2 regions of the Streptomyces sp. NPDC048461 genome follow, and region 2 is predicted to be linked to the other one. Evidence: riboswitches for the same ligand, from Rfam matches in the RefSeq annotation. Region 2 holds a riboswitch; the other holds the start of a gene.
The links. Region 2 has a riboswitch for cyclic di-AMP ahead of ACZ6S8_RS27265 (M23 family metallopeptidase). Riboswitches for the same ligand answer to the same signal wherever they lie in the genome.

Region 1 (4,202 bases), on a different contig from region 2:
GTACCTCGGCGAGCTCATCCATCGAAAAAGGGACGATCTGGGCGACGACCTGATCTCCGACCTGATCCGGGCGAGCGACCACGGGGACCACCTGACGGAGGGTGAGGCCACCGCGATGGCGTTCATCCTGCTGTTCGCCGGGTTCGAGACGACCGTGAACCTGATCGGCAACGGCGTCCACTCCCTCTTCGCGAACCCGGACCAGCGCGAGCGCCTCCAGCGCTCCCTCGCCGCCGGGGAGCGCGGTCTGCTGGAGACCGGCGTCGAGGAGCTGCTGCGCTACGACGGGCCCGTGGAGCTGGCCACCTGGCGGTTCGCCACCGAGGCGCTGACCCTCGGCGGCCGGTCGGTGGAGGCGGGGGACCCGGTGCTCGTCGTCCTGGCGGCCGCCGACCGGGACCCCGACCGCTTCGCCGACCCGGACGCGCTCGACCTCTCGCGCACCGACAACCAGCACCTCGGATACGGCCACGGCATCCACTACTGCCTGGGTGCTCCGCTCGCCCGGCTGGAGGGTCAGACCGCGCTTGCGACTTTGCTGACGCGTCTGCCGGACCTGGAACTCGCCGTTCCGCCCGAGGAGCTGCGCTGGCGCGGCGGACTGATCATGCGTGGCCTGCGCACGCTTCCCGTCCGCTTCGCAGCCCCAAACATCGGAGGAACACCTGACGCTTAGTCGACTGCGGTCGGAACTTGTGACAATCGCTCAAAGGCCGCTAAGTTCTGCCGTTACCCCGCCGTTATGCGAAAGGTGCACCTACATGCGTTCCGGGAACGGCCGCCACAGACGCCCCCGCCAGGTCCCCGCGCTGGTAGTCACAGCCGGAGTCACTGGCTCAGCGCTGGCCCTGCCGCTGCTTGCAGCCACCAACGCCACGGCCGCCGACACCTCCACGTGGGACAGGGTCGCCGAGTGCGAGAGCGGCGGGAGCTGGAGCGCCAACTTCGGCAGCGGCGCGTACGGCGGGCTGCAGTTCACCCAGGACCAGTGGCGCGGCGCCGGCGGGCTCGACTTCGCCGAGCGGCCCGACCTCGCCAGCCGCTCGCAGCAGATCGCCGTCGCCGAACGGGTGCTGGCCTCCCAGGGCCCCCAGGCGTGGCCGCTGTGCGCGGCGTCCGCCGGGCTGGCCCAGCAGAGCCCCGCCGCGGAGGTGGACCCGGGCCTGCCCGGCCCCGCCGGGAGCGCGTCGCCGACGCCGAACCGGCCCGACGCCGAGGTGCCCGTCCACGGGTCCGACCCCGCCAGGGACTTCGGGGCGCCGACCCCGACCCCCTCCGACACCCCGGCGTTCGCCATCCCCGACGGCCCGCTCGCGCCGCCCGGCGGACTTCCCGTCATGCCGGCGCCGGACGACCCGTCGACGGCCCCGGCCGACCCGACGGCCCCCGTGACGCCCGGCGGCCCGGGAACGGCCCCCGCCGACCCGACGGCCCCTGTGGACCCCACGGCCCCCGCCGACCCCACCGCGCCGACCACCCCGGCCGACCCGACGGCGCCGGCGGGCCCGGGTGTGCCCACGGGCTCCGCTCCCGGCCCGTCCACGGGCCCGACGCCCCAGACGACTCCGGGCGCCTCCACCGACCCGTCGGTCCCGCCCGCCCTGCCGGTGGAGGGCAGCGGCAAGCACCGCGGAACGCCCGCCGTCGAGGCGCCCGGCGCGTCTGACGCCGCGTCGGAGCCCTCGTACACCGTGAAGTCGGGCGACAGCCTGACCGCCATCGCGGACGCCAACGGACTCAAGGGCGGCTGGAACGCGCTCTACGCCGCCAACGAGCAGGTCATCGGCGAAGACGCCAACCTGATCAAGCCCGGCCAGAACCTGGATCTAACCGCGAAATAGGGGCACTTCGGGCACCCTTTAAAGGGTTGATTGTCCGTTTTCTGTAAGTGAGACATGTGTCTCTTCGGGTCAACTGGCGTGTCCCGCCCCGGAGCTCGCGCAAACCCCGTCCTCACCTGCGCAAACGCTCCCGGGAAGGGCGCAAGTAGGGGCGTTTCTCCCCGATGTGGCGCGTTGAACATCGGGGAGGGAGCCGTCTACCTTCTGAATCGCTCGCCACCGCGGGCTCCTTCGACCGCATCGCCGAATCCTGCCGGCGGACGGGGGGAACAGTCGTCGCGCAAGCGCCGAAGGCAGGAGCGGGGGAACCAAGGTAGGCGCCGGGAGCGGCCGTTGAGAGACGGTCACGCCACCGGCTAGGGGTTAAGACGTGCGCAAGGTCGCACGGCCGGGCAACTCACTCGCCCGAACCCGACAGCTCACCTCGTAGGCGTCGGTGAGGAGAAACTCCATGCTGCTTTCCGGCAAGGGCAAGCACCGCCGCGGTTCCAAGGCCGTCCGCATCGTCACGCTCGCCGGTGTCGCCGGTGTGGCCGTGGCCGCCCCCCTGATGGCCGCCGGCTCCGCCAGCGCCGCCACCGCGTCCGAGTGGGACAAGGTCGCGCAGTGCGAGGCGGGCGGCAACTGGGCCATCAACACGGGCAACGGCTACTACGGCGGACTGCAGTTCTCGTCCTCCACGTGGGCCGCGTTCGGTGGCAAGTCGTACGCCGCCCAGGCCAACCAGGCCACGAAGTCGCAGCAGATAGCCATCGCGGAGAAGGTCCTCAAGGGCCAGGGCAAGGGCGCCTGGCCGTCCTGCGGCGTGGGCCTGTCGAACTCCTCCTACACGGGTGGCGGCTCGACGGAGACCCCGAAGCAGACCAAGAAGACCGAGACCAAGAAGACCGCGCCGAAGACCGAGGTCAAGAAGACCGCGCCGAAGGTCGAGACCAAGCGGTCCCAGGCCCCGACGACGCGCTCCGAGCGCTCCGAGGCCCCGGCCCCGGCCGCCAAGCCGAAGGCCCAGGCCCCGAAGACCGGCACCGGCTCGTACGAGGTCAAGTCCGGTGACACGCTGGGCACCATCGCCGAGGCCAACAACGTCCAGGGCGGCTGGGAGAAGGTCTTCGAGCTCAACAAGGACATCGTCTCGGACGCCGACCTGATCTTCCCGGGTCAGAAGCTCGACCTCAGCTGAACCCCGCGGCAACCGCCGCCGGAGCCCCCGCGCTCCGCCCGCTGAATCACGCAGGGTCCCACCGCCCGGCGCGCCTCCCCCCGCGCGCCGGGCGGTGGCGTGTGCGCCCACGGCGCGCGGATTCAAGAGACCTATGTCCTGGAAGAGGGGTATTCGGGCCCTTTTTCGTCCCAGGACCCGGGCGGTCGTCCGGCCCCGCGCCCGGAGCCGGTTAGGCTCTAGGCGGCAAGGCCATCCCACGGCCTGACACGCCACCGCACACCCAGCGTCACATCCCAGAAGGAGATGCTCGTGCCGTCCATCGACGTCGTCGTAGCCCGGGAAATCCTGGACTCCCGAGGCAACCCCACGGTCGAGGTCGAGGTGGGCCTCGACGATGGCAGCACCGGCCGTGCTGCCGTCCCGTCCGGCGCCTCCACCGGTGCATTCGAGGCCATCGAGCTCCGTGACGGTGACCCCAACCGTTACTTCGGCAAGGGTGTCGAGAAGGCCGTCCTCGCCGTCATCGAGCAGATCGGCCCGGAGCTCGTCGGCTACGACGCCACCGAGCAGCGCCTGATCGACCAGGCCATGTTCGACCTGGACGCCACCGACAACAAGGGCTCCCTCGGCGCCAACGCCATCCTCGGCGTGTCCCTCGCCGTCGCGCACGCCGCGTCCGAAGCCTCGGACCTGCCGCTCTTCCGCTACCTCGGCGGTCCGAACGCGCACCTGCTGCCCGTCCCGATGATGAACATCCTCAACGGTGGGTCGCACGCCGACTCCAACGTGGACATCCAGGAGTTCATGATCGCCCCGATCGGCGCGGAGTCCTTCTCCGAGGCGCTGCGCTGGGGCGCCGAGGTCTACCACACCCTCAAGAAGGTGCTCCACACCAAGGGCCTGTCCACCGGCCTCGGTGACGAGGGCGGCTTCGCCCCGAACCTGGAGTCCAACCGCGCCGCGCTCGACCTCATCGTCGAGGCCATCAAGCAGGCCGGCTACGTCCCGGGCAAGGACATCGCGCTCGCGCTCGACGTCGCCGCGTCCGAGTTCTACAAGGACGGCAAGTACGAGTTCGAGGGCCAGTCCCGCTCGGCCGCCGAGATGACCGAGTACTACGAGGAGCTCGTCTCCGCGTACCCGATGGTCTCCATCGAGGACCCGCTGTACGAGGACGACTGGGCCGGCTGGAAGACCCT
Region 2 (4,202 bases):
GTCGGCGACATCGACCCCGAGCGCACGCTCGCCTGGGTCGAGAAGTACTTCGGCACCATCCCGAGCCACGACGGCAAGCAGCCGCCGCGCGACGGCACGCTGCCGGACGTCATGGGGCAGGAGCTCCGCGAGGAGATCGTCGAGGAGGTGCCGGCGCGCGCCCTGATGGCCGCCTACCGGCTCCCGCACGACGGCACCCGCGAGTGCGACGCCGCCGACGTGGCGCTGACGGTGCTGGGCGGCGGCGAGTCCTCGCGGCTGCACAACCGCCTGGTACGCCGCGACCAGACGGCCGTCGCGGCCGGCTTCGGCCTGCTGCGCCTGGCCGGCGCCCCCTCGCTGGGCTGGCTGGACGTGAAGACGTCCGGCGGGGTCGAGGTGCCCGCCATCGAGGCGGCCGTGGACGAGGAGCTCGCGCGGTTCGCCGCCGAGGGCCCGACGGCCGAGGAGATGGAGCGCGCCCAGGCCCAGCTGGAGCGCGAATGGCTGGACCGGCTGAGCACGGTGTCCGGCCGCGCCGACGAACTGTGCCGCTTCGCGGTGCTGTTCGGCGACCCGCAGCTGGCGCTGACCGCCGTGGGGCGCGTCCTCGACGTCACCGCCGAGGAGGTCCAGGCCGTGGCCGCGGCCCGGCTGCGCCCGGACAACCGCGCGGTGCTCGTCTACGAGCCGCTGGCGGCCGACGCCGACGGGGCCGACGGGAACGACCAGTCCGACGAGAACGAGGGGGCGGAGCAGTGAGCGACACCGCAGCCGACACCGCGGCCGACGCCGTGGCCGTCACGATGACCTTCCACCCGCGCCCCGAGGCCGGCGAGCCGCAGCCGTGGGCCTTCCCGGCCCCCGAGCGCGGTGAGCTGGCCAACGGGCTGACGCTGCTGCGCTGCCACCGCCCGGGCCAGCAGGTGATCGCGGTCGAGGTCAACCTCGCCGCCCCGCTCGACGCGGAGCCCGAGGGCCTGGACGGCGTGGCGACGATCATGGCGCGGGCGCTGTCCGAAGGCACCGACAAGCACTCCGCCGAGGAGTTCTCGGCCGAGCTGGAGCGCTGCGGGGCCACCCTCGACGCCCACGCGGACCACCCGGGCCTGCGGGTCTCCCTGGAGGTCCCCGCCTCGCGCCTGCACAAGGCGCTCGGCCTGCTCGCCGAGGCGCTGCGCGCGCCCGCGTTCGCCGACGCCGAGGTGGACCGCCTGGTGCGCAACCGGCTCGACGAGATCCCCCACGAGCTGGCCAACCCGCAGCGCCGCGCCGCCAAGCAGCTCTCCAAGGAGCTCTTCCCGGCCTCCCTGCGGATGTCCCGCCCGCGCCAGGGCTCCGAGGAGACGGTGGCCCGGATCGACTCCGCGGCCGTACGCGCCTTCTACGAGGCCCACGTGCGCCCCGCCACGGCCACCGCGGTCGTCGTCGGCGACCTGACCGGGATCGACCTGGACGCCGTCCTGGCCGACACCCTGGGCATCTGGACCGGCAACTCCGCCGCGCCGCGGCCCGTGCCGCCGGTGACCGCCGACGACACCGGCCGCGTCGTCATCGTGGACCGGCCGGGCGCGGTCCAGACGCAGCTGCTGATCGGCCGCATCGGGCCGGACCGGCACGACCGCGTCTGGGCGCCCCAGGTGCTCGGCACGTACTGCCTGGGCGGCACCCTGACCTCCCGCCTGGACAAGGTGCTGCGCGAGGAGAAGGGGTACACCTACGGCGTGCGCGCCTTCGGCCAGGTGCTGCGGTCGACCGCGGACGGCAAGGGCGCCTCGATGCTGGCCATCAGCGGCTCGGTGGACACCCCGAACACCGGCCCGGCGCTGGAGGACCTCTGGAAGGTGCTGCGCACCCTCGCGGAGGGCGGGCTGACCGACGCCGAACGGGACGTCGCGGTGCAGAACTTGGTGGGCGTGGCGCCGCTGAAGTTCGAGACGGCCGCCTCGGTGGCCGGCACCCTCGCGGACCAGGTGGAGCAGGAGCTGCCGGACGACTACCAGGCGCAGTTGTACGCCCGGCTGGCCGAGACCGGCACGGTGGAGGCCACTTCGGCGGTGGTGAACGCCTTCCCGGCGAACCGGCTGGTCACGGTGCTGGTGGGCGACGCGTCGCAGATCGAGGCGCCGGTGCGGGCGCTCGGGATCGGTGACGTCAGCGTCGTCACCAACTGACGTCCGTCACCTCACCAACTGACGTGCGCAACAAGGGGCTCTGGCGACTTGTCGACCAGGGCCCCTTTTGTCCATTTAGTGGTGAGGTTGCTTGTATGCGGTGTGGCGTACGCAACAAAAGGGCTCGTCTGTTTGGCGATCGACTGATGATCCGCCTAGCGTCAGCCGTGCTGTTCGTCAGTTGTGCCCGCCGCACCCGCGGCACCGGACAGCGATCGCCGAGTCCCCGTCAGGCGCGAGCCTGGGGAGCCGGGGACCCACATCAGTCCCTGGGGTGAATCGGGCCGCCTCGCAAGAGGAAGCCCGTAGGAGACCTTCCTGCTCCGAACCCGTCAGCTAACCCGGTAGGCGAGAGGGAAGGAAAGGATCAACCTCTTCATGGCGTTTGGCAGTCGTACCGCCGGCTCCGGCAAGCACCGCGGTTCCAGCCGTCTGAGCCGCAAGACCGCCGGCTACGCCGGTATAGCCGCCCTCGCCACCACGGGCGTCGTCGGTTCCCTCGCCGGCCCGGCCTTCGCCGCGGACGGCAACACCGAGCACTCCGTCCCCGACGCCGGATACGACGCGGTCGTCGTCGGCGGCGAGCTCGCGGGTGACATCCAGGACCAGGCCGAGTCGCAGCAGCGCGCCGCCGAGCACGCGGCCGCCAAGGCCCAGGCCGAGGCCGAGGCCAAGCAGCGCGCCGCCGAGGCCAAGCGCCTCGCCGAGGCCAAGGCGAAGGCCGAGCGGGACGCCGCCGAGCGTGCGGCCCGCGAGGAGGAGCGCAAGCGCCTCAACACCTTCGTCGCGCCCGTCGGCGGCGGCATCAGCACCCACTACCACGCGGGTGGCGGCATGTGGTCCTCCGGCAGCCACACCGGCATCGACTTCCGCGCCTCCTCCGGCACCTCGGTCCACGCCGTGGGCGCGGGCACCGTCGTCGAGGCCGGCTGGGGCGGCGCGTACGGCAACAACGTCGTCATCAAGCACAACGACGGCACGTTCACCCAGTACGGGCACATGTCCTCGCTGAGCGTCTCCGTCGGCCAGCAGGTCACCCCGGGCCAGCAGATCGGCCTGTCGGGCTCCACCGGCAACTCCAGCGGCCCGCACCTGCACTTCGAGGCCCGCACCGGCGCCGACTACGGCTCGGACATCGACCCGGTCTCGTACCTGCGCTCGCACGGCGTCAGCCTCTGACCCGTACGACCCCGCGCACGACCCACGCTTCGCCGAAGACCCCGACTCGCACCGCGAGCCGGGGTCTTTTGCGAATGTTTCGCTTTTCCGGCCGCTCTCGGAAATTATCGTGTGTTGCAATAGAGTCGCAGCACACTCTGGCACGGCAGTCGGAAATAGGCGGAGGTTCGGTCTTGCGTATTCCTGCGCACGCGGTATGCACGGCAATTCGCGACGACATCGTCTCCGGGGTCTTCGAGCCGGGCAGCAGACTCACCGAAGAGGTCCTCGCCCGCCGGTACGGCGTCTCGCGGGTTCCGGTCCGCGAGGCGCTGCGGACCCTGGAGTCCGAAGGGTTCGTGACCACGCGGCGGCACGCCGGCGCCTGGGTGGCCGAGCCGACGGCGCAGGAGGCGGCCGACCTCCTGGAACTGCGGATGCTGCTGGAGCCCCTCGCCGCCGCCCGGGCCGCGCGACGGCGCACCGAAGCCCACCTGAAGGTGCTCCGCGGGCTGGTCAGACTGGGCCAGGAACGGGCCAGGCGGGGCCAGGGAGAGGACCTGCGGTCCCTGGGCGGCTGGTTCCACGAGACGCTGGCCCAGGCGTCGGGCAGCCCGGGCCTGATCGCGCTGCTCACGCAGATGCGGCACAAGGTCGCGTGGATGTACGTGGTCGAGCCCCCGGCCCGGCCCGCGGAGTCCTGGGCGGAGCACGGCGCGATCGTGGACGCGGTGGCCCGGGGGGACGCGGAGCGGGCGCGCGCCCTGACCGCGATGCACGCGGACCGCGCCGCGGCGGCGCACCGGCCGCGGCCGCGGGCCGCCGTGAGGACTTCGCAACCTGCCGTAAACATGTCGAGCGGCCGTCATTAACAGGCGCCGTATACAAAGG

Region 1: another riboswitch for cyclic di-AMP. It lies ahead of ACZ6S8_RS20810 (transglycosylase family protein); the one in region 2 lies ahead of ACZ6S8_RS27265 (M23 family metallopeptidase).

The regions. Positions count from the first base shown of each region.
Region 1 is NZ_JBVJGW010000011.1:191,571-195,772, forward strand. Features, by position in the region: gene ACZ6S8_RS20800 (cytochrome P450 family protein) at 1-676, shown strand, start outside; gene ACZ6S8_RS20805 (LysM peptidoglycan-binding domain-containing protein) at 762-1,841, shown strand; cyclic di-AMP (ydaO/yuaA leader) riboswitch at 2,117-2,289, shown strand; gene ACZ6S8_RS20810 (transglycosylase family protein) at 2,293-3,021, shown strand; gene eno (phosphopyruvate hydratase) at 3,307-4,202, shown strand, end outside.
Region 2 is NZ_JBVJGW010000018.1:40,944-45,145, reverse strand. Features, by position in the region: gene ACZ6S8_RS27275 (M16 family metallopeptidase) at 1-741, shown strand, start outside; gene ACZ6S8_RS27270 (M16 family metallopeptidase) at 786-2,153, shown strand; cyclic di-AMP (ydaO/yuaA leader) riboswitch at 2,360-2,519, shown strand; gene ACZ6S8_RS27265 (M23 family metallopeptidase) at 2,532-3,332, shown strand; gene ACZ6S8_RS27260 (GntR family transcriptional regulator) at 3,506-4,183, shown strand.